DNA from 2 places in the Cellulosilyticum sp. WCF-2 genome. Region 1 is predicted to be linked to the other one. Evidence: riboswitches for the same ligand, from Rfam matches in the RefSeq annotation. Region 1 holds a riboswitch; the other holds the start of a gene.
The links. Region 1 has a riboswitch for thiamine pyrophosphate ahead of thiC (phosphomethylpyrimidine synthase ThiC). Riboswitches for the same ligand answer to the same signal wherever they lie in the genome.
Positions count from the first base shown of each region.

Region 2: linked by a shared signal. The riboswitch ahead of thiM (hydroxyethylthiazole kinase) and the one ahead of thiC (phosphomethylpyrimidine synthase ThiC) in region 1 are both predicted to bind thiamine pyrophosphate.

Region 1 covers NZ_CP034675.1:1,939,397-1,951,194, forward strand. Annotated here, with positions in the region: gene EKH84_RS08565 (hypothetical protein) at 1-730, shown strand, start outside; gene EKH84_RS08570 (CD3324 family protein) at 747-1,010, shown strand; gene EKH84_RS08575 (4-phosphopantoate--beta-alanine ligase) at 1,106-1,948, shown strand; TPP riboswitch at 2,017-2,123, shown strand; gene thiC (phosphomethylpyrimidine synthase ThiC) at 2,292-3,599, shown strand; gene thiW (energy coupling factor transporter S component ThiW) at 3,963-4,502, shown strand; gene EKH84_RS08590 (PhzF family phenazine biosynthesis protein) at 5,079-5,870, shown strand; gene EKH84_RS08595 (D-alanine--D-alanine ligase) at 6,207-7,103, opposite strand; gene EKH84_RS08600 (putative immunity protein) at 7,330-7,857, shown strand; gene EKH84_RS08605 (helix-turn-helix transcriptional regulator) at 7,992-8,720, opposite strand; gene EKH84_RS08610 (ABC transporter permease) at 8,900-9,865, shown strand; gene EKH84_RS08615 (iron chelate uptake ABC transporter family permease subunit) at 9,855-10,823, shown strand; gene EKH84_RS08620 (iron ABC transporter ATP-binding protein) at 10,820-11,575, shown strand.
Region 2 covers NZ_CP034675.1:4,122,901-4,134,698, forward strand. Annotated here, with positions in the region: gene EKH84_RS18715 (1-deoxy-D-xylulose-5-phosphate synthase) at 1-1,371, shown strand, start outside; gene thiD (bifunctional hydroxymethylpyrimidine kinase/phosphomethylpyrimidine kinase) at 1,540-2,325, opposite strand; gene thiE (thiamine phosphate synthase) at 3,019-3,660, opposite strand; gene thiM (hydroxyethylthiazole kinase) at 3,647-4,471, opposite strand; TPP riboswitch at 4,541-4,650, opposite strand; gene EKH84_RS18735 (beta-propeller domain-containing protein) at 4,715-6,565, opposite strand; gene EKH84_RS18740 (GH1 family beta-glucosidase) at 6,958-8,289, opposite strand; gene EKH84_RS18745 (AraC family transcriptional regulator) at 8,390-9,175, opposite strand; gene EKH84_RS18750 (sodium-translocating pyrophosphatase) at 9,345-11,444, opposite strand; gene EKH84_RS18755 (hypothetical protein) at 11,765-11,798, shown strand, end outside.

The DNA of each region.
Region 1 (11,798 bases):
GAAAGACAAAGCACGCTTTATTCAATTACAACAGGCATTAAAAGACCACTTAGCAGACCACAGTTTTACTTTTAATAAGGCTTTAGAAAAGATTAATAGTGCCATGGAACTTTATAAAACTATGGCATTTGAGGAGTCCTTATGCCATGTGAGAAAGGGAGCAGGTTTTATAAGCCAATATTTAGTCGAAGCGATAGCAACAAGCAATGGGACTTATATGAAAAATGGCCCACAAGATATCATTTCAACATTAAAAGATTTTAAGCAAGTACCTGTGCATTTCATAGGGTTATATGAGCAGTTGATTAAAGCTGAACAAGTAGAGGTAATAAAAACATTAAGTTATGAGCTCATCAAGATGACAAGGGACTTTTTTTCAAGTAAAGATACAAGAGTAATAAAAGAAGAAGAGTGTGAGTTTCAGGATTTGGCTGCATGGTATGAAGAAGGGCGTTATACTTTTAGACGTATTGGCTATTATTGTGAAAAAAATGACCCATTTAATAGTTTTTCTTGGGGATATCATTTTCAGCGTGAATTTGATTGTATTCAAAAGGATTTTGGACTTAAGGAAATGGATTTGCTAGGGGTATTTAATCCAAATGACCTATCCATTTTTAAAGAAAGGTTAGATGAGATTGAAGCATATATTGTATCTGAAATAAAAGCACATGGAGTAAAAATACGAATTTATGATACCTTAGAGGCATTTTTAAATCATATGAATTAAGAAAGGGCGATGTGCAGTGAAATACAAAAATGCCGCTGATATTTTGCCTGATCAACTTCTGAGAGAAGTACAAAAGTATACTTCAGGAGAAGCTCTTTATATACCTAAATACAAAGCTCGCAAAAAGTGGGGAGAAGGTTCAGGTGCTAAAGCTTTTTATGATAAGCGAAATGAAGAAATTCGTATAAAATTCGCTAGTAAAATAGCTATTGACGTATTAGCAGAGGAATATAATCTTTCAGTAGAAACGATTAAAAAGATTGTTTATAACAATAAATAATCTTTTTAGAAACTTGTAATAGAAGTGAAATACAAACTAATAGGTGAGTTGTGTTATAATGAGGGCGAATACTTATGAGGTAAGGAGGATGGACCATGGATATTATGACATCATTAGAAGCTATGACAGCTAAGCTCGATCGCATAGGTAGGAGGTCTATAGGCCTTATTATGACAAAGGGTGCTTTACATGAAGGGCATATAGCTTTGATAAAAGCAGCAAGAGCTGAAAATGAATATATTATAGTAAGTAGTTTCTTGCATTCACATGAGTTTTCTTCTGAAGAAGCTTATAAGCTCTATCCTAGACAGGTGGAGGAAGATCAGGAAATAGCTAGTAAAGCAGGAGTAGACTTTTTCTTTTGTCCAAGTTATGAAGGACTTTATCCTAATGGTAGTAGTACTTATGTAAGTATCTATACACCACTTATGAATCGTCTTGAGGGTCAAATACATCCTAAGTATTATCAAAGCTTTTTAACTACGGCAAATTTACTACTAAGTTGTATTAGACCACAGCGTTACTATATCAGTGAAAAGGATTTTCAAAAAAAAGCCCTACTTAGTCAGCTTATACGTGATTTTCACTATGTTTGTGAAATAAGAGTCTTACCTACCGAGAGAGAAGCAGATGGACTTATTATAGGAAGTAGAAATACTTTATTAGAGCCAGAAGAAAGGCGATTAGCACCGCTTCTTTATCATACGCTTAAAAAAGCAGAGTTAGCTTATCAAAGAGGAAATATTAGTAGTTATAAGCTTAAATTACTTTTAGAGACAGAAATAAAGCGCTATTATCGTATTCAGCTAGAATATGTGGATGTGTTAGAAATAGAACGCCTAACAAGTATAGAAACCATTATTGAAGAAGCGCTTATAGTAATGAGTATACGTCTAGGGAGCGTAAGGCTTTCAGATTATATTTATCTTAAGAAATAAAGGTTGATTTAGAAGAAATATTCTGATATGATTTGCTTGTATGAAATTAATATTTAAATAATACATAAAATAAGAAAAAGGGGAGTCTGTGCGACAGGCTGAGAGGAAACTAAAGTTTCGACCCATAACCTGATTCAGATCATGCTGACGTAGGGAAATATTCGAGGATAGCACTTCGAAAGAAGTGTAAGTAACAGGATATGCCGAAGCCAGCATATCCTGTCTTTATTTTAAGCTAAGAAGGTGAAACATTTTTTAGTTAAAGGGCTATTAGCTCTACAAATAAAGTTTCAAATGGATATGTAAGGTTACAGAGAAACTCCCTTTAAAAAGGAGAGATTACATGAAATATCATACACAAATGGAAGCCGCAAAAAAAGGTATAATCACTAAGGAAATGGAGATTGTAGCTAAAAAAGAGTATATGGAAGTAGAAAAGCTTAGGGCCTTAGTAGCAAAAGGTGAAGTGGCTATCCCATGCAACATTTATCACAAATCTCTTTCTCCAGAGGGAATTGGTACGGGTCTTAAAACCAAGATCAATGTCAATTTGGGGATATCAGGAGATTGCAAAAACTATGAAGTAGAATTTGAAAAGGTGAAGGTGGCACTTAAGTTTGGTGTGGAAGCTATTATGGATCTTAGTAATTATGGGAAAACAAATACCTTTCGTAAGCAACTTATTGAGATGTCTACAGCTATGATTGGTACAGTACCTATGTATGATGCTATTGGGTACTTGGAAAAAGATTTAGTACATATTACACCACAGGATTTCTTAAAGGTCGTAGAAGCTCATGCCAAAGAGGGTGTTGACTTTATGACGATTCATGCAGGGATTAATAGACGTACAGTAGAAGCTTTTAAACGTGAAGGACGTAAGATGAATATTGTTTCTAGAGGTGGTTCTCTCTTGTTTGCTTGGATGGAGATGACAGGAAATGAAAATCCATTTTATGAATATTATGATGACGTATTAGAAATTTTAAGACGTTATGATGTTACCATTAGTCTTGGAGATGCCTTAAGGCCAGGATGTCTAGAAGATAGTTCAGATGCAGGACAAATCGGAGAGCTTATTGAACTTGGCTATCTAACTAAGAGAGCATGGGCAAAAGACGTGCAGGTTATGGTAGAAGGCCCAGGTCATATGGCAATGAACGAAATAGAGGCCAATATGAAACTACAAAAACGTCTATGTCATAATGCACCTTTTTATGTATTAGGACCATTAGTAACAGATATCTTCCCCGGTTATGACCATATTACTTCAGCCATCGGTGGTGCTATAGCAGCAGCCAGTGGTGCTGATTTCTTGTGTTATGTGACACCAGCTGAACACCTAAGATTACCGGATGTAAGTGATGTTAAAGAAGGAATCATAGCAAGTAAAATTGCAGCGCATGCAGCAGATATTGCTAAGGGCTTACCACATGCAAGAGATTTAGATAACAAGATGGCAGAAGCAAGACAAAAGTTAGATTGGGAAGAAATGTTCGAAGTAGCTTTTGATGGAGATAAGGCTAGGGATTACTTTGAAAGTATGCCACCAGCTGAAAAACACAGTTGTTCTATGTGCGGTAAAATGTGTGCTGTTAGAACAACCAATCGCATCATAGAAGGTAAAACAGTGGAATTACATGAAGAGTAAGAATGAATAATGAAATATTAGGTGTTGAGAGTGAAGAAACAAATAATCAGTGCATAACTTATTATTCATTTTAAATTTTTATATAGGGAAATAGGTCTGAAAAGATGAGGAAGACTAGCAAATGGAAGGGGAGCACCTTGCATTTGTTTTCAGAAGGACAATTAAATAGCTAGGGAACTCGTGTTTCGAGGTGAGAGGAAGCTTTTAAGTTTCGACCGACTAAATGAAGCTAGTGCTGCATAGAGGCTGTTTAATTGTACCTAAGATTATCTTGGTTTTTTGAGGTTTAGAGAGTTAGGACAATAGCCAAAGAAGGTATAAGGTCTCTAGCACTTAAATAAATCAAAAGAAAGAGGTAAAAAAATGAAAACAAAAAATGCTATATTAAGAATGGTGATGCTTGCTATATTAATTGCTGTTGGCGTAGTCATTTCACCGATTTTAAGAGTAGAGGGTATGTGTCCAATGGCTCACTTTATTAATGTGGTATGTGCTGTGTTATTGGGGCCAACAGATGCTTTTCTATGTGCTTTACTTATAGGAATCATTCGTATGCTTTTTATGGGAATTCCACCTTTAGCTTTAACAGGAGCTGTATTTGGGGCTGCTTTATCAGGTGTTTTTTATAAACTTTCAAAAGGTAAAGTATTAGCAGCTGTTATTGGAGAAGTTGTTGGAACAGGTATCATTGGGGCCATAGTATCTTATCCGGTTATGACTTATATTTGGGGTAGGACAGGGCTGACTTGGCTGTTTTATGTTCCCTCTTTTATTGGAGGAACACTGATTGGAGGCACAGTGGCATTTATCTTCTTAGGAGCACTTAAAAGAATCGGTATGCTTAGTAAGGTGCAGAGGAAGCTAAAAAGAGAAGAAGATAGACGGGAAGGAATGGAAATTTAAAATAGAATGATGACTTCATTTTATTGATAGTAGTTAAAGACAACAAAAATAGCTCTCCAAGTAGTATCAATACTTGAAAAGCTATTTTGGATTCCAGACTCTTGAAATGAACTTTCGTGACTAGCTAAGTAGACCTTAGGCAAAGCGCAAAATGGCTCCTCAGCACGTATGCGCTATAGCGTAGTGCCTACTAAGACTAGCTATGAAAGCCAAACCAATGAGTGAGGAGCTCCTAAAAGTCTTGGCCGGTGCACCCTATGCTAGGAAGCTAAGACCTTAAGACTCTGGTTTAAAACTTTATTTTGGGTAATGCGAGGTATAAAAACATTAAAAACAACTTATAAATGGCGCCTTCCTTGCAGCGCACAAGTGAACATTTTCCTTAAGTCCAGAGGTACCTATAACAATAGATTGAGACTTGGCTGACCCGGTCAGTTCCTCAAGTTGAAGCTGTGGTAATTATGCCGTGGGAAGTTATTTATTTTGTTTTTACACTTATGTATATGTAGTCAAAAATCCGATTCCCTAATAAGAAATAAAATAATTACCAAAATGAGGATAAAGAAAGGTGTTCGTATGAAGATTACCATGTATCAAGTAGATACGTTTACTAATGAGCTTTTTAAAGGAAATCCTGTTGCAGTTTGCCTGACGGAAAAGCCCTTAAAAGAAGCATTAATGCAAAAAATAGCAATGGAAAATAATTTGTCAGAGACCGCATTTTGTTATAAGGAAGGTGAGTGCTATCAGATTCGTTGGTTTACGCCAGAGGTAGAAATCGACTTATGTGGACATGCTACTTTAGGAACAGCGTATGTTTTATTTAATGAAGTAGAACAAGGAAAGAAACAAATTACTTTTAAGTCACAAAGTGGTGAGATTATTGTCACAAGGAATAAGGAACGCTTTACTTTAAGTTTTCCAGTAAGAGAGGGAAGGGCGATCACTCCAAGAACAGATATTATCAAAGCCTTAGGGGGTAATCCTATAGCTTTTTATGAATCAAGAGACGTGATGGTCGTTTATGAAACAGAGGAGGAGATTACGAACTTAAAACCAGATGTAGGTCTTGTTAATCGTTTAGATGTTTTTGGTATCATAGTAACGGCAAAGGGGAATGAAGTAGACTTTGTATCCAGATATTTTGCACCAGGGTGTGGTGTATTTGAAGATCCGGCAACAGGCTCTTCTCATTGTACTTTAGTACCTTATTGGGCTAAAATATTGGGGAAAAATCAGTTACTAGATAAGCAGCTATCTAAAAGGGTAGGAACTTTTTATTGTGAGCTAAAAGAAGACAAGGTTTATATTAGTGGTGAAGCTATTCAGCTCTTTAAAACTAGTTTTGAAATTGATTTAAATAAATAAACTGAAAAATATCCTTTTAGTGTGAAGCTAAAAGGATATTTTTGTCATGACTAATATTTATAGGATCAGGTGGTTCACTATGAATAAGCTGTATGTCGCCACTTGAATATAGAGATTACGTAAAAAATAAAATGGTATAGAAATATCGCCAATCATATATTGAGATTGACGACATACAGATTTTCATTATTGCTACATGTACTTGACGTAGGCACTTCATTTCATTCGCTAGATAAGCTACTTCTTTGTTGTAGACTCTTATTTAACATCTTATTTTTAACCTTAATATATGAAGGTAAGAAGTAGAATTTCTAATAAAGAATTTTAATCCTATTACTAAATCATAGAAGTTCTAATGATAGCGTCAATAAGCGTGGTAAAATCTATTCCTTTAGCCTTAGCACTTTGAGGAATTAAGCTTGTTTCTGTGAGACCGGGAAGTGTGTTAATTTCTAACACATAGATAGTTTCGTTTTTAATAATGAAATCAATTCGGCAATAGCTTTTACAGCTAAATAAAGCCCATATTTTTTCTGAAATCTGTGTCACCTTATCTTGAAGGATTGAAGGTAGGAGCGCAATTTCTTCAAGAGCACCATTAATAGTATATTTAGAATTATAATCAAAAAACTGACCAAACCGAGGTTTAATACAAACCGTAGGAAAGACTTCACCATCTAAGACAAAAGAAGTAATTTCTTCACCGGCTATATATTCTTCAATCAATAGTTCTTCATCATATTTGAAGGCTTCATCAATAGCTGACAATAAATCAGTTTTATTTTCTACTTTACAGGTTCCAATGCTAGAACCGCCAGTATTAGGTTTAACAATAAGCGGGTAGTTTAAGGTGCTCGCTATACTTGAATTTAATGGTTCACTGGCTTTAATGAGTATACCTTTAGGTGTAGTGATATTTTCTGAAGCAAGAAGTTTTTTAGTTAAATGTTTATTCATACATAGTGCACTCGTTAAGACGCGGCAGCCACTATAAGGAATATCTAAGGTTTCTAAAAGCGCTTGAATAGTGCCATCTTCTCCAAAGCGACCATGTAGTGCTAAAAAGGCAAAATCGATGCCACTGAGCTTATCTATAGCCTCTTTTTTTGAATGAAGTACAATAGGAATAGCCTCATATTTAGTTTTATTAATATGTTTTAATACTTCTTCACCACTTTTAAGGGAGACTTCCTTCTCTGAAGAGATTCCGCCCATTATAATGCCGACTTTCATTTTGTCACCTTCCTATTAAAAAAATTAATTATAGCGTTATAACGCCTTGACTAATGCCATTATATGAAAATATATCAATAAAAGGCAGAGCCACGCTTTAACCATTTTAAAGAGAAGATGGTTTGATATTGTTATTGTTTTTAGTGATTGTAGCATTATATATGAGTATGCTAGACTAAGCATATTCATATACAAAAATAAGATAAAAAAGAGAAGGAGTCATGAAATGCCTAAACCACGAAAAATGCTTGGAAGTGTGGATTCACCCTATATTATTTCTCTTATGCATCTCATTGAAACACAAAGTAAGACCACTATTGCCAAGTGGTGTATCGATTATGCTGAAGAACATATACTTTCTATTTATGAAAAAGCTTACCCAAACGATAATCGTTTACGAGATGCGATAAATGCCTCAAATGACTGGCTTGATGGTAAAGTTAAATTACCCATGGTTAAGAAACTAATCTTAGAGGCTCGTGCAGCAGCAAGAGAAGCAGAAGAAAATCAAGCGGCACAAGCAGCTGCTAGGGCTGTTGCACAGGCAGCAACTACAATACATACAACGACTCAGTCATTGAGTCTTGCATTTTATGGTTGTGCGGCTATTGCATATGATCGTGTTGGTATTGATGAGAAGGCAGAGGTTTATGAGCAAATTGCATCTGAGGAATGTACTAAAATGGAAGCAGCATTGCGTGCTATTGCTGTAGAAAATGAGAAAAATCCAGCTAAAATTAATTGGTATTGTTAAGGATGTGCACAGAATCGCAGAGGATGCTTTAAATCAAAGTATCCTCTGCGATTTTATATATGAATTGAGATGCTACTTTAGTAGTCTAATTTTTATATTTTAAAGGGAGTGATTAATCAACAGGAGTTACTTGTTTATATATTTTGATTACGGTATTCAATGGGTGTCATGCCCACTAGTTTCTTAAAAGTAGTATTGAAATAGCTCGCACTACTAAAACCCACAGATAAAGCAATTTCTAAGATTGAATCTGTTCCTTCTTTTAAAAGGTCTTTACTTTTTTCTACTCGTACCATATTAGTGTAGCTACAAAAAGATTGCTTGGTAGCTTTTTTAAAAATAGTACAAAAATAACTTTTGTGAAGACCTAGATAAGATGCTAAGGCATCTAGCGTAATAGGTTCAGCATAATGTATTTCAATATAGTCTTTAGCTTTAGAAACATGATAGTTATATTCTTCTTCCACTTCTTCGTGGGTTTGGGTAAACGAACTACCAATGGCATAGAGTAAATCAATAAGATGCACCATACAATGAGCAGGTTTAAAGGGAAGGACATTTTTTAAATGAATATCCGTTGTATAAGGGCCAATTACAAAGCATCCAAGTTCTAAATACTTGGGGTTAATAGCACAGATGGTAAAGGTTCTGCCATCTTCTAGAACATGATGAATCAGAGAATCTTGAGATAAGCGTTCTTGTAAAGTGGCCAGAGTTTCTTTTGAAAGACTTTGTTCTAAAGGATGAGGAATAGTATGCCCCATACTCAGAAATACATGATTATTCTTATTGATGGCACATAAAGCTAAATGACTACATAAATAAAAATTTTCCATTACATTTTCAAGTTCGGTATATAGCACATGAGTCTCCTTTCAAGTACGTTTACAATTCATATTAATATTTTTAAATAAACCTAAATATCGTGTAAGACAACTAATCATATAGTTGATAAGATTAATTAATAAATGATAATGTTTATCAAAAGCAGATATTTATTTAGTATAACACAGGGTTTATATAGTGTCAAAGGAGACAGAAAGTGGAGAAGTATATTAAGAAACGCTATTTGACTGTGCTACTTATTGGACTTTCAATAGGTTCATTATTTGTAGGGGTAAGTAGTCTTCATATAAATGATTTATTAGCATTAAAACCAGATAAAGTACAGCTCTTGCTTATAAGTCGATTGCCTAGACTCATTGCTATTATTGTAGCTGGAGTGGGATTAAGTGTAAGTGGGCTTATTATGCAACAGATTAGTAGAAATAAATTTGTATCACCTACTACAGCAGCTACTACGGACTTTGCTAAATTAGGAGTGCTTGTTAGTATGATGTGGCTAGGTAGTACGAGCCAAATGACCAGGATGATAGTTGCTTTTATATTTGCATTAGGTGGTACGTTAGTTTTTATGACGATGATGAGACGTATTCAACTTAAAAACATCATTTTTGTACCTTTAGTTGGAATGATGCTAGGTAAAGTAATAGGCTCTATTACAGCTTATTTTTCATATAAATATGATTTAGTACAAAATATCACTTCTTTTATGGAAGGTAATTTATCTGTGATTATGTCAGGTAACTATGAGATGCTATATTTAAGCATTCCGGTGGTAATAATAGGTTTTCTTTATGCCAATCAATTTACTATTGTAGGTATGGGTGAAGATTTTGCTGCTAATTTAGGTCTTAATTATAAGGCGGTTATGAATATTGGACTTGGTATTGTAGCGATGATTACGGCAGTCACTTTGATTACGGTTGGGAATATCCCTTTTCTAGGACTTATTATTCCCAACTTAGTTACCTTATATATGGGAGATCACTTAAAAAATGCACTTTATCATACCGCACTTATAGGACCTATCTTTTTGCTAATATGTGATATATTAGGACGACTTATTATTTATCCATTTGAAGTTTCCATTGGCATGATGGTAGGGGTTATTGGTGGTGTGATCTTCTTGGTGATGATTTTAAGGAGGGCAGAATATGCAGGGTAAGATGATCAAAGCAGACCGAAGAAGAATACTGCTTCTAGTGATTTTAAGTATCATTTTGATGGCTGCCTTTTTATTGATAGGACTTTCTCCAAAAAGTTTTTCTTATGCACTAGGTAGAAGAATTCCTAAGCTTTATGCCATTGTGTTAGTAGGTGGTGCCATTGGTTTTTCTTCTCTTATTTTTCAAACAGTAACAAACAATCATATTTTAACACCTAGTATATTAGGATTAGATTCTTTATATATGTTAGTTAATACCGTTATTGTTTTTGCGTTAGGAGCAACTAGCAAATGGATTACTAATGCAAAACTTCATTTTGGATTGACACTTGTTTTAATGTTAATTGTTTCTGTTTTATTCTATAAAATTGTATTTAAAAATAAAAGTGGTAATATTTTTTACTTGCTCTTAGTAGGTGTTGTAGTAGGGACTTTGTTTGAAAGCTTTACGACCTTCATGCAAGTTTTAACAGATCCAACAGACTTTTTAACTATTCAAGATAAATCACAGGCTAGTTTTAATCAAATTAATACAGCAGTATTAGGAGCAGCAACACTTTTAATAGGAGGTGCTTTCCTTTACAGTTTTAAGTTTCTAAAAGTATTAGACGTTATGGCACTTGGTAGAGATCAAGCAATTAACTTAGGTGTAGATTATGAAAAAACAGTAAGGCGAATGCTCGTTGTAGTGGTACTCTTGACAGCAGCAGCAACAGCATTAGTAGGTCCCATTACTTTCCTAGGTTTATTGGTTGTTAATATTGCTAGGTATTTTATTAAGTCCTACCAGCATAAACACTTAACAATAGCTATTTGGCTCTTAAGTATTGTCGCTCTTGTAGGTGGACAACTGATAGCGGAGCGTGTTTTAAACTTTGGTGTAAGCGTAGGAATTATTATTAACTTTGTTGGCGGTGTTTATTTTATCTATTTATTAATGAAAGGACGTGCGAGATGATTCATGTAAAGAATATTTCAAAAGCCTATAGTGGGAAAAAGGTAGTAGATGATGTATCTATTAATATTCCACAAGGTAAGATTACCTCTTTCATTGGTCCAAATGGAGCTGGAAAAAGTACAGTTCTTTCTATTATGAGTAGACTGATGAAGAGAGATAGCGGCTTAGTTATGATAGATGGTAAAGATGTTTTAGAATGGGATCAAAAAGAACTAGCAAAAAAGCTAGCTATCTTAAAACAAACTAACCATATTAATATGCGTCTTACTATTCGTGAGCTTGTGAGCTTTGGTAGATTTCCACATTCGGGAGGAAATCTAAACGAAGAAGATGAAAGACAAATTGATGAAGCACTAGGATATATGCAGCTCACTGATCTTCAGCACCGTTATTTAGATGAGCTAAGTGGTGGTCAAAGACAGAGAGCATACATTGCCATGGTTATAGCACAAAATAGTGAATATATATTACTAGATGAACCACTTAACAATTTAGATATGAAACATTCTGCAGAGATCATGAAGATCTTAAGAAAGCTAGTTGATGAGTTGGGGAAAACTGTTATCATTGTTATTCATGATATTAACTTTGCTTCTTGCTACTCAGATTATATTGTGGCACTTAAAAATGGGATAGTAGAAAAAGAAGGTTACACAGAAGATATTATTAGGGCAGGTGTTTTAGAAGGAATTTATGACATGCCATTTCATGTACAAAGCATTAATAATCAGAATATCTGTGTGTATTTTTAATAAATAAAAAAGGATGCCCTCTACTAAAAAGTAGAGGAACATTTATGAGATATAAATGAGAATGAAAATTATTTAAACTACATTTGTTGAAAGAGATGAAAGGGATGCCTGCCCTCTGGCGTTCTGCTTCTCATCTTAGTAGCAATACACTGAGGATAAGTACCCCTCCCATTTTCATAGGTACATAGTGAGGACGGGTATCCCTTTCATTTCTATCAGCGAT
Region 2 (11,798 bases), 2.2 Mb from region 1:
AGGGATTTAAAAGGAGATAAGGAAAACATCATTGCCATTATTGGGGACGGTTCTTTAAGTGGCGGAGAAGCATTAGAGGGATTAGACTTTGCACCGGAACTTAATAGCAACCTCATTATTATTGTTAATGATAACGATATGTCTATTGCAGAAAACCATGGTGGCCTTTACAAAAACCTTAAACTACTTAGAGAGACAGAAGGAAAGGCCGAATGTAACTTATTTAAAGCAATGGGTCTTGATTACCTTTTTGTAAAAGAAGGTAATGATATACAAACGCTTATTACTGCTTTTGAAAAAGTAAAAAATATTAACCATCCAATCGTTGTTCATATTTGTACACAAAAAGGCAAAGGCTATGCCTTAGCTGAAGAAAACAAGGAGTCTTGGCACTGGTGTATGCCCTTTGACATAGAGACAGGGAAACCTACCCTTACTTTTGACGGTGAGGATTACTCTAGTATAACAAGTGATTTTCTGCTACAAAAAATGAAAGAAAATCGGGCCCTAGTTGCTATTACTTCTGCAACGCCTACAGTCTTGGGCTTCACCGAAGATAAAAGGAAGGAAGCCGGTAAACAATTTGTGGATGTGGGCATTGCTGAAGAACACGCTGTTGCACTTGCATCAGGTATTGCAGCTAATGGTGGTATCCCTGTATATGGTGTCTATAGCACCTTTATTCAAAGAACCTTTGATCAACTTTCTCAAGACCTCTGTATTAATAATAATCCAGCAACCATCATTGTGTATGCTGCTTCCGTATATGGTATGAATGATGTAACACACCTTGGAATCTATGATATTCCTCTAATGGCTAATATCCCAAATCTGGTTTACTTAGCACCTACTACCAAAGAAGAATATCTAGCTCTACTTGATTGGAGTACTACTCAAAAGGAACATCCAGTAGCTATCCGTGTGCCAGGAGGGAATATGCTTTCTACTGGTGAACCTGCTATTAAGGATTTTAGTAAGCTTAATGAATATCAAGTCACACACAAAGGAAATAAAGTGGCTATTGTGGCATTGGGTACATTCTATACACTAGGCACTAAAGTTGCAAATGCCATTACTGATCAAACAGGTATAACCCCAACTCTTATCAATCCACTCTATATTACTGGTATTGATAAACCATTATTAGAATCCCTTAAAGCAACTCATGATATCGTTATTACCTTAGAAGATGGTATATTAGACGGTGGTTTTGGTGAGAAAATTACAAGATTTTATGGTGCTTCAGATGTGAAGGTACTCAATTATGGATTGAGGAAAGAATTCCTTGATCGCTATGATGTTAATGACGTACTTTATAAAAATCGCTTAACAGTAGAACAAATCGTAGCAGATGTAACAAATCTTCTCTAAATATTTAAAAACATTTCATAAATAATTATTCACATTAATAATTTTAAAATTTAAAATATTATTTAGTCTCTCATTCTAAATTAAAATAAAGAAAGGCCACCAAATCTCTCCTCATAGATTTTACTTAAAGGATATTAGGTGGCTTTAATTGTTCTACTAAGATGCTTATCATTTATTTAGGTTATAACAATGATTTAAAGGTCCGTTCCCTTTACCTAGATTTAACCCATCTTCTAATGCACCTCTTACATAAAACTTTGCTTTTTCTATGCTTTCAGCTAGAGTGAAATCTACTGCCAAGTTACATGCTATAGCTGAAGATAATGTACACCCTGTCCCATGGGTATTATCTGTAGCAATTCTTTCTCCTACAATCCATAGCGCTTTTCCTTTGTTATATAATAGGTCATCAGCACCTTCTGTGAAATGCCCTCCTTTAATAAGTACAGCCCCTGACAAGTTATTTGAAATCACTTCAGCTGCTTTTAACATATCCTCTTTGCTTTGAACCGAAAAACCACATAAGCATTCAGCTTCTGGAATATTAGGAGTAATGACTTCAGCTAATGGTAAGAGCTTCTCTACTAAAGCCCTCTCTGCACCTAGATTTAATAGTTTACCACCACTAGTAGCCACCATGACTGGATCTACTACAATGTGTTTTGCATCATACTGTACAAGTTTTTCTACAATTACTTTAATAATTCCTTCATTAGATACCATACCAATCTTTACAGCATCAGGTACAATATCTGTAAAAATAGCATCTAACTGTTTTCCCACAAAATCAGCTGCTACATCCACTACACCATAAACGCCTGTGGTATTTTGAGCTGTTAAAGCTGTAATCACGCTCATGGCATACATCTTATGCGCCGTAATCGTCTTCATATCAGCTTGAATGCCAGCACCACCACTACAATCTGAACCCGCAATCGTCAATATTTTTTTCATTTCATTACCTCTTTATCTTTATTAGTCTTTGATAACTATCCATTCAATTGGTACCATAAATAGAAATTTGTCGGTGGCTTTACTAGGCTATTTGGGCGGAACTGAGAGAGGGTGACTATCCTACGTGGTTCCGCTAGGACAGCCACCCTCTCTCAGTTCTACCAGCAATAACGCGTAAAGTCGCCTCCATTAAGTGTTTTCAAGAAAAAACAAAACTTGTTATTATCTTTTTTCTGCACTTTTCACTTAGGGGTTTGAACGCTTAAGAGATCAATAATGCTTGTAAGGCTCCCTAGCTTCCTTACAGAGCTACTTCTTGGCAAAATAGACTTATGGGAAGCTTTATACGTTATTGCCTTGGGCGCCTGCCCTTGGCTTCGAGTATTTTTTAACTGTCGTTACGCCTTCTTTCCACGCCGCTTCACTGTCTTGGATGTTTATGAGGTCAACAACGTTTGTGAAAATGAGTGGGTATGGGTACCTGGAGTAGTGACTTGGGGCATTTTTTAGAAGCACTTAGTGAACGTTTTAGATGGGTTTTAGGCAGCTGTTTGAACGAAGTGAGTTCTGCCGTTCATCTAAATAAGTGAACTTAGTGCTTCAAAAAATGTGAACCGGAACAACGGAAGGCACCCATACCCACTCATTTTCTCTCAGACGTACTTCTCATAAACGCCAAGACAAATTTCTATTTCACCTACTTATTACTTGCTCTGCTTTCTCCTTTAAGGCACAGGTTGCTTCTCTTATGTTTTGACTAGCAAATATAGCGGATACCACTGCTACCCCTACAATCCCTGAATCTTTTAATTGCACCATATTATCCTTGGTAATCCCCCCTATTGCAATAACTGGAATATGTACAGCATTACAAATAGCCTTTAAGGTCTCAAAAGATACCCCTTTTGCATCTTGCTTGGTTGAGGTGGAAAATACAGCACCTACACCTATGTAATCAGCACCATTAGCTTCTGCACGTAAGGCTTTCTCTACTGTTTGGGCTGATACACCTAGAATTTTATTAGGTCCTATTAGCTTTCTTACATTCTCTGCTTCCATATCCTTTTGTCCTACATGGACACCATCTGCATTTACTGCTAAGGCAACTTCTACTTCATCATTAATGATAAAAGGAATATGGTAAAAATCTGTTAGCTTTTTTATTCTTTTTGCTTCTTCAATAAAGGCTTCCTTTGACAACTCTTTTTCTCTTAGTTGTAAAAAAGTAACTCCAGCTTCTAAAGCTTCTTTGACTTGCTCTTCTAAGCTGGCTTTACCTACCCAGCTTCTATCTGTTACAGCATAAAGTAATAAATCCTTTTTATCGCACTTCAATTTTACAACCCCCTTTTAGTTTTTCATCAGTTAGTTTACTTATCTCATCAATCATTAGCATTTTATAGGTCGAGGTTCCTCCCTCTATTTGCTTTAATTTTTCATAAGCAATTTCTCCGCAATATCCCATAGCACTTATGGCCATCACCGCCGCTTCTATAGCCTTTTCCCTATGAGCTGCTACATAAGCTGCCATAATGCCTGTGAGCATACAGCCTGTCCCTGTAATCTTGGCCATTAATGGGTTACCATTACGAATTACATAAGCTTTACTGGTATTTACCACAAGATCAATAGCTCCTGTAATAGCAATAATAGCCCCTGTCCTTTCACTTAACTTTCTAGCAAAACAAATCATTTCATCTAAATTCTCTTCTGTTACACCATCACCTTCTGCGGCATCTACACCTTGTGTATTCCCATCACCAAAGACTAAAGTTTTAATCTCTGAAATATTCCCTTTAATAACATCAAAGTGAATCTCTTTTATTAGCTGAAGAGCTGTTTCTGTACGTAGCTTTGAAGCACCTGCTCCCACTGGATCTAGTACCACTACGTGTCCTAATTCATTAGCTTTTTTCCCAGCGGAGAGCATAGAAGCTGTTGTTCTTCGATTAAGCGTTCCAATATTAAGGACTAAACCTTGACATAAGCTTGTCATTTCTTCTACTTCTCCTAAATCATCTGCCATAATAGGCGAACCACCAGCTGCTAATAAGCTATTAGCTACATCATTAACTGTTACATAATTTGTAATACAATGTATAAGTGGTACTAGTTTTCTTACTTTCTCAATCACATCATCAAGCATTGACTTTCTCCTTCTTTATTTTTTATATAATTAAAAATAGTAGGCCATACCATTAGGGTATGACCTACTATGAGTTCACTGGTTGCTCCCTTCGCTGGTATTATCCAAATCAGGTTATAAAGGTCGAAGTTAGATGACTTCCTCTCAGCCTGCTCCCACAAGCTCCCTTGCTATTTCTTATTTATCTTAATTCTTAATTCTTAATCAACATTATACTCCCCTCTAAAGAAAGTAACAATTATTTTATTGCATTGTTAAAGTTTGAAGTCGTTTAAAGTTACTTATTTCATACTCATTTATTTTATCTTCATATAAGTAGTAAAGTTTGTTACCTATGTAACACACTCGATCTTCATTATAGCCATAATAATACCCATAGCTATTAGTAAGCCTTCCTAGTTTAGCTTTTCCTACCAACTTACCATTTTCTACTGCAAACACATACGCGCCATAAAAATTTTCTAAGTTTTTTTCTTTATTATAAATAATTGTAACAGGAATAGCTAGCATTGCTTTTCCCTTATGAACAGTAACTGCTTTGTGATTATATTGGGCACTGCTGTAGCTCCCTCTAGTTCCTAGAATAATTTTATTCACTTCCTTTGGTTCATTTGGATTACTCACATCAAAAAGGGATAGTTTAATTCCTGCTTGCAGAGCCGAAGCATTGCTATATTGACTGCCACCTTCTTCTTCATCCATAGTGGCTATTCCAATACCAACTACTAAATTTTCTGCAATGGGATGGAGATAAGTACTTACTCCTGGAATTTTTAATTGACCTTTTACCTTTGGTTCTTTAGGATTGCTTAAGTCTAGTACAAACAAAGGATCCATTTGCTTATACGTTACTAAATACCCTGTTTTCCCTTCAAATCTAGCACTATAAATACGTTCAGTAGGAGCCAAACCCGTTAAGCTGCTTACTTGATTCATTTGTTTATCAAAGATAAATAGATTATTTATGGTTTCATACGTTTGCTGATTATAGCTAGTGGTGGCTACGCGTAAATAATTATCATATAAATCCATAGCAAATTGATTATATAACCTGCCTTCTATGACACCTGTTCCTACATACTTTAAGCTCTGTCCCTCCACATTAAAGCGGCTAATGGTACTATAGCCACCATAGATTTCTAGAAACATTGCTTCTTTATCCATATAAACATTACCTATAGCTCCTAAAAGCATTTTCAGCTCTGTAGGTTTACTTTGTTTTAAATCTATTGTTGTTAATACAGTTGTATTTAACATATATCTGGTTTGAGCCCAGGGTACATCATAAATCTGGTTAGGCTTAGCTAATTGTAGTTCTTCTCCTTGCAAGCTATCCTTATAAGCTGGCAATATATCTTCCTTTGTATAAGCATTATTTGCTTTCCTCATAATCATACTTTCTGTAACCAAATAAAGCTTATCTTCGATCTTTCTCATTGTATGTTTATTGCCTTGTACAGAAATTTCACGTTTTAATCTTGGTTCTTTTTTATTACTTACATCGTATATGCTAATATTGGTATACTGCCTAGCGATTTGATTAACCACTTCACCGTTTTTTAAAGTAATTGGAATTTCTCTAGGTTCATAACGACGTCCTTCACTACCTATGACAATAAGCTGGTTACCCTCTAAAAACATGCTGTTAAACTGAACCATATCACTTTCTATCTTCCCTATAATATGCAAACTAGGTTGAGTATCCATAATCATAATCTTACTATGGTCTACTAGTTTATAGATGTATCTATCATCATTTTTTAGTACATCATCTTCATCCACTCCTTGCTCTTGAATATTAGTTTCTGAATAACCACCTTCTGATGTGGCACTTTTCATATCGCTAGTCTGATCATTGGCTACAATGTCCTGTGTATTAGGCACGGTGTTTTCTAAGCCTCTGAGTACTTCGTACTCACTTAAAGTTTCTGGTTCTACAAGTATTTTTTTATCTGTTAATAGCCTTACTAATTCTGCTTCGTCTTTTATAGGTACAAGCTTTGTCTCTTGATTTGTTCTTGCGCCTAAAATAATAGTACTAGTCAATAATACACTTAATCCAACTACAGCTCCTAATGCTTTAAATCCTTTCATTTCTTCTCCCCTTTCTTTTTAACCCTACTTCTTGTCATTTTATTTTCCCCTTGCTTATATTAACTATAATTGAAGTAAATATATTTTGCAATTTTCAAATTATATTTTTCTTTAAATATCCTCATAATTTTTTAAAACTATCTGTGTATTATGCAAGCTTAGTGATGTGTCTCGATTAACATATTATAGATGGTACATAAACATTTAGGTGTGTTAGCCCCAGTGAAAAACGTGACATGTATTTAAAGCATCATAAAAACTGCCAGTAGATTATACCTACTGGCAGAAAAAATTTTTATTTTTTAATTGTCTACTTGGCAGGGAACAGCTTACAGTACTCTCAGCAATTCTCTGTTTTTATGTAACAAGCTTAATAGGTTCATAGAAATAATTTATAAACTTTCGCCATTTGTACCCATAACCTTTTTATACCAATAACCTGAGTTTTTGATGATACGACGCTGTGTAAGATAATCAACATATACAAGACCGAATCGAGGCGCATACCCCTTTGCCCATTCAAAGTTATCTAGAAATGACCAATGCATATATCCCATCACTTCTATGCCATCTTCAGCAGCTTGTTTTAAAGCACTAATATAACGAGTCAAAAAATCAATACGATAATCATCATGCACCCTGCCATCTAGATGAACTAAGTCACAACCTGCCATACCATTTTCAGTAATTAAAATAGGTAATTTATATCGCTCATATAAAAATTTAGGTGACCAATATAAGACTTCCGGCGTAATTGCCCATCCTAAACTCGTTACTGGTTGCCCTGGATATTTGGGAGTAGCAAAAGCATTTTGAGATTGATAAATATTAGCACCATAAAAATCAATAGGCTCTGAGATAATAGCCATATCTCCTGGATTAATGGAAGGCATATCCTCTCCCAAGGCTTTATAGGCTTCCTCTGGATATTGGCCAAATACAATAGGGTCCCCCCACCAGCTATTTGTAAAGATAAAGTTATCTCGATCCAGGGCAAAGCTACACTTTCTAGCTACTTCAATATCCTTTGTTGATCTTGAATGAGGAATAGAACAAGGACCTGTTGGAGCAAAGCCAATAATCGCTTTTTTCTTTGCATACTGTCTAATGGTTCTAACAGCTTTTCCATGAGCTAAAAGAATGTTGTGAGACATTTGTGTCAGTTCACTTGTAGGAAGTTTATAAAACGGCGCATGCACCCCATCTTTATAACCTAATCCTACGAAAACTTGAGGTTCATTAATCGTAATCCAATAAGTTACGCGGTCAGAAAGATGGTCAACGATTACCTTTGTATAGTCAGCAAACCAATCGCTACTTTCTGGATTTAGCCACCCTCCTTTTCTTTGCAAGGCATTGGGTAAATTCCAATGGTAGAGCGTCACTAAAGGGGTAATCCCATTTTCTAATAAGGTATCCACCAAGTCAGAATAAAAGTCTAAACCCTGCTTATTAATTTTACCTATGCCATCTGGAAATACACGAGGCCAACTAATAGAGAAACGGTAGTTCTTGATCCCCATTTCCTTCATAAGCATAATATCGTTTTTATAAAGGTGATAATGATTACAGCTTATATCTCCATTTTCTCCGTTTTTAATGGTGTTAGGAAGTCTAGAATAGGTATCCCAGATCCCAAGCCCTTTTCCATCTTCATTATAAGCACCTTCTATTTGATAAGCAGCAGTTGCCACGCCCCACATAAAATCTTTAGAAAAACTCATTGGTTCCACCTCTTTCTTAATCCATATAGATTAATGATAGCCTTAACAAAAGGTCTTAACAATGACTAATCTTGCTTGTTTACTGATGAAAAATGCTTTTTTAAGATTTGTATTGTTGTAAGCGAAACTCACTAGGAGTCAAACCTGTGCTAGATTTAAATTGACGCATAAAGTGTACATCATTTTCATAGCCACAAGTTTCAGCAATATATTTAATAGAAAGATTGGTTTGTGATAAGTAGTATTTAGCATATTCAATACGCGCATTAATAATATCTTTTAAGCATGTGACGCCAAAGTTTTTTTTGTATAAACGCTGAAAATAGTAAGGACTAAGCGTAGCTTCATGTGCTAAACCCTCAATGCACCATTTCTCATAAGGTGCGCTATAAATCTTGCTACGTAAAAGAGAGAATTTGTCATGATGAATCTTTTCAATGCCCTTATTAAGAGCGGGTATGACCTGAGCTATTTTTAATAAAAAAAGCCTCATATAATGGTCTAATGCTTCACGGCCATAATTCTGCCCAGCGTAATATTCATATGTCATATTTTTAATCAGCAAAGAAAAGTATTGCATGTTATTGATGGGAATAGGCTTTTCAAATGGAATATGTAGCTTTTTCAAGAAATCCTCATCACCAGAATCAAGTGTAAAATTAAACCAATCATTAGAAAAAGGCTGTTTGTAAGCCTCATAATATTGAGGTGTTCCTTTTTGGTATAGAAAAAATATATTAGGTGAGGTATATACATCTTGTCCATTCACATGAAATAAAGCAGGGCTTTTTATAAGCAGCGCAAGATAATCACCACATCCATCGGGACGTTCAATTTTAAAATCCATGTCATGGACATGATTATGTCCAATATAGGTCATTTGCATAAGCAACCTCCTATCCAAAGCAGTATCTATCAGTTAATTGACATGATACATCATTGATACATAAATTTCAAATTAAAACATGGTGCTTAAGCAATGAGATGGAATATATTAAGATATAGTATAGAAAAATAAAAGGTTACCTCTAATGAAGTAACCTTTTATTTGAAATTTATAAGATAGACCAGGTTAATATAAACATACCAAATACGATGGATACCATCGCTATAAGTTTAATTAAAATATTAATGGCTGGACCTGCTGTATCTTTAAATGGATCTCCTACGGTGTCACCTACTACTGCTGCTTTATGTGCATCAGAACCTTTGCCACCTAAATTACCCTCTTCAATATACTTTTTCCCATTATCCCATGCACCACCAGAGTTAGCCATCATTACAGCCAGAATAAAACCTGTAGTAGTGGCACCAGCTAATAAACCTGCTACACCATTTGGACCTAATAATAAGCCAACTGCTAATGGAGAAACAACACCTAATAAAGCAATTTTAACTAGCTCTTTTTGAGATGCTTTTGTACAAATATCTACACAAGCAGCATAATCTGGCTTAGCCTTACCTTCCATTAATCCTGGAATTTCATTAAACTGCCTTCTTACCTCAACCACAATTTTGCCTGCTGCTTTACTAACAGAACTCATAGCAAATGCTGCAAATACAAAGGTAGCCATACCACCTACGAATAAACCTATTAAGACTTGTGGGTTAATAATCGATAAATCAAAGGTAAAATCTAAACCTCTTTGTTTGACTAACAGTTCTATAGAATCTTTATATGCTGCAATAAATGCTAAAGCAGTAAGGGCTGCTGAACCAATAGCGAAGCCTTTACCTGTAGCTGCAGTTGTATTACCTAATGAATCAAGTGCATCTGTTCTTTCTCTTACCACACTTTCAAGCTCTGCCATTTCTGCAATACCACCTGCATTATCTGCCACAGGTCCATAAGCATCTGTGGCTAAGGTAATCCCTAATGTAGAAAGCATACCTACAGCTGAAATAGCAATACCATATAAGCCCATATTAAAGTTATCAGCACCACCCGCTAAAAGATAGCTGGCAATAACTGAGATACCCACAATAATAACAGGTACAGAGGTAGACAGCATACCTATTGAAATACCACTAATAATAACAGTAGCTGAACCTGTCTGGGCAGACTCTGCTAATTGTCTTGTAGGCTTGTATTGACTACTTGTAAAGTATTCTGCAAAAAAGCCAATACCAATACCTGCAATCAGTCCACTTAAAATAGCAAAGTAAATACCTACATGTTCCTGTCCTAGTACATTAACAACGAGGAAATAAGCTGCAATCATAATGACGATAGCTGAGAAATAAACACCCTTTCGTAAAGCTCTAAGTAACATCTTTTGGGAAGCCTTTTCCCCTGTTCTTACAAAAAAGGTACCTAGAACTGAAGCAATAACCCCTATAGCCGCTACCAACATAGGGATAACAACACCCTTCATCCCTAAGCCTGCTGCCACAGCCAAAGCACATGAAGAAATAATAGAACCTACATAAGACTCATAAAGATCAGCTCCAAGTCCTGCTACATCTCCTACATTATCCCCCACATTATCTGCAATAACAGCGGGGTTTCTAGGGTCATCTTCTGGAATTCCCTTTTCTACTTTACCTACTAAATCTGCTCCTACATCTGCTGCTTTAGTAAAGATTCCTCCACCAACTCTTGCAAATAATGCCATAGAAGAAGCACCCATACCAAAGGTTAGCATTGAAGAAGTAATATAAACAATACGCTCTGCTTCTGGTAATGCTCTATAATACCAGTCTAATATGTAATACCAAATACTTAAATCTAACAAGCCAAAACCTACTACTACTAGCCCCATTACTGCACCACTAGAAAATGCTGCTCTAAGTCCCGAGTTTAAACTCTTTGTACATGCCCAGGTCGTCCTAGAGTTAGCGGATGTTGCTATTTTCATACCTAAAAAGCCACTTAATCCAGAGAAAAATCCTCCAGTTAAAAAGGCGTACGGTACAAAAACACTTACATAGTCAAGCCTACTTAAAATAAAAAGCACTACAAACATTCCTGCAAAAAAGATTGCCACACCCTTATACTGCCTAATTAAATATGCCTTTGCTCCTACCCGTATACTTGATGCAATTTCTTTGATTTTTTCTGTTCCCTCACTCATTTTTAGTACTTTTCTGCTGAAGTACACTGCAAATAGTAATGCAATGATTGAACAAATAGGTACTAGTACTACTAAATCCATAAAATCCCTCCTACAGACTATAGTGACTTGCCACTTCTATTATATCTGTTTTATTTTTATATACATCTCTATTTTATTAATCTAAACACAATCTTTATGCCAAATTTCACCTAATATATTATTATTTTTCTAAAACAATTTTTGATAATTGATAAAAATAAAACACATTAAATTGTTAATCTTCTATTTTAAAATACCATCAAAATAAAAAGATTAACAATTTATGAACATATTAATCGAAATATATTTAATTTTAGGTACAATTAAGTTATACTAGAATATATAAATAAAATACGACCACCTTATAAAGGAGTGAAAGTATGTTTGATACAGCTTTCTGTCATGTTTGCTATA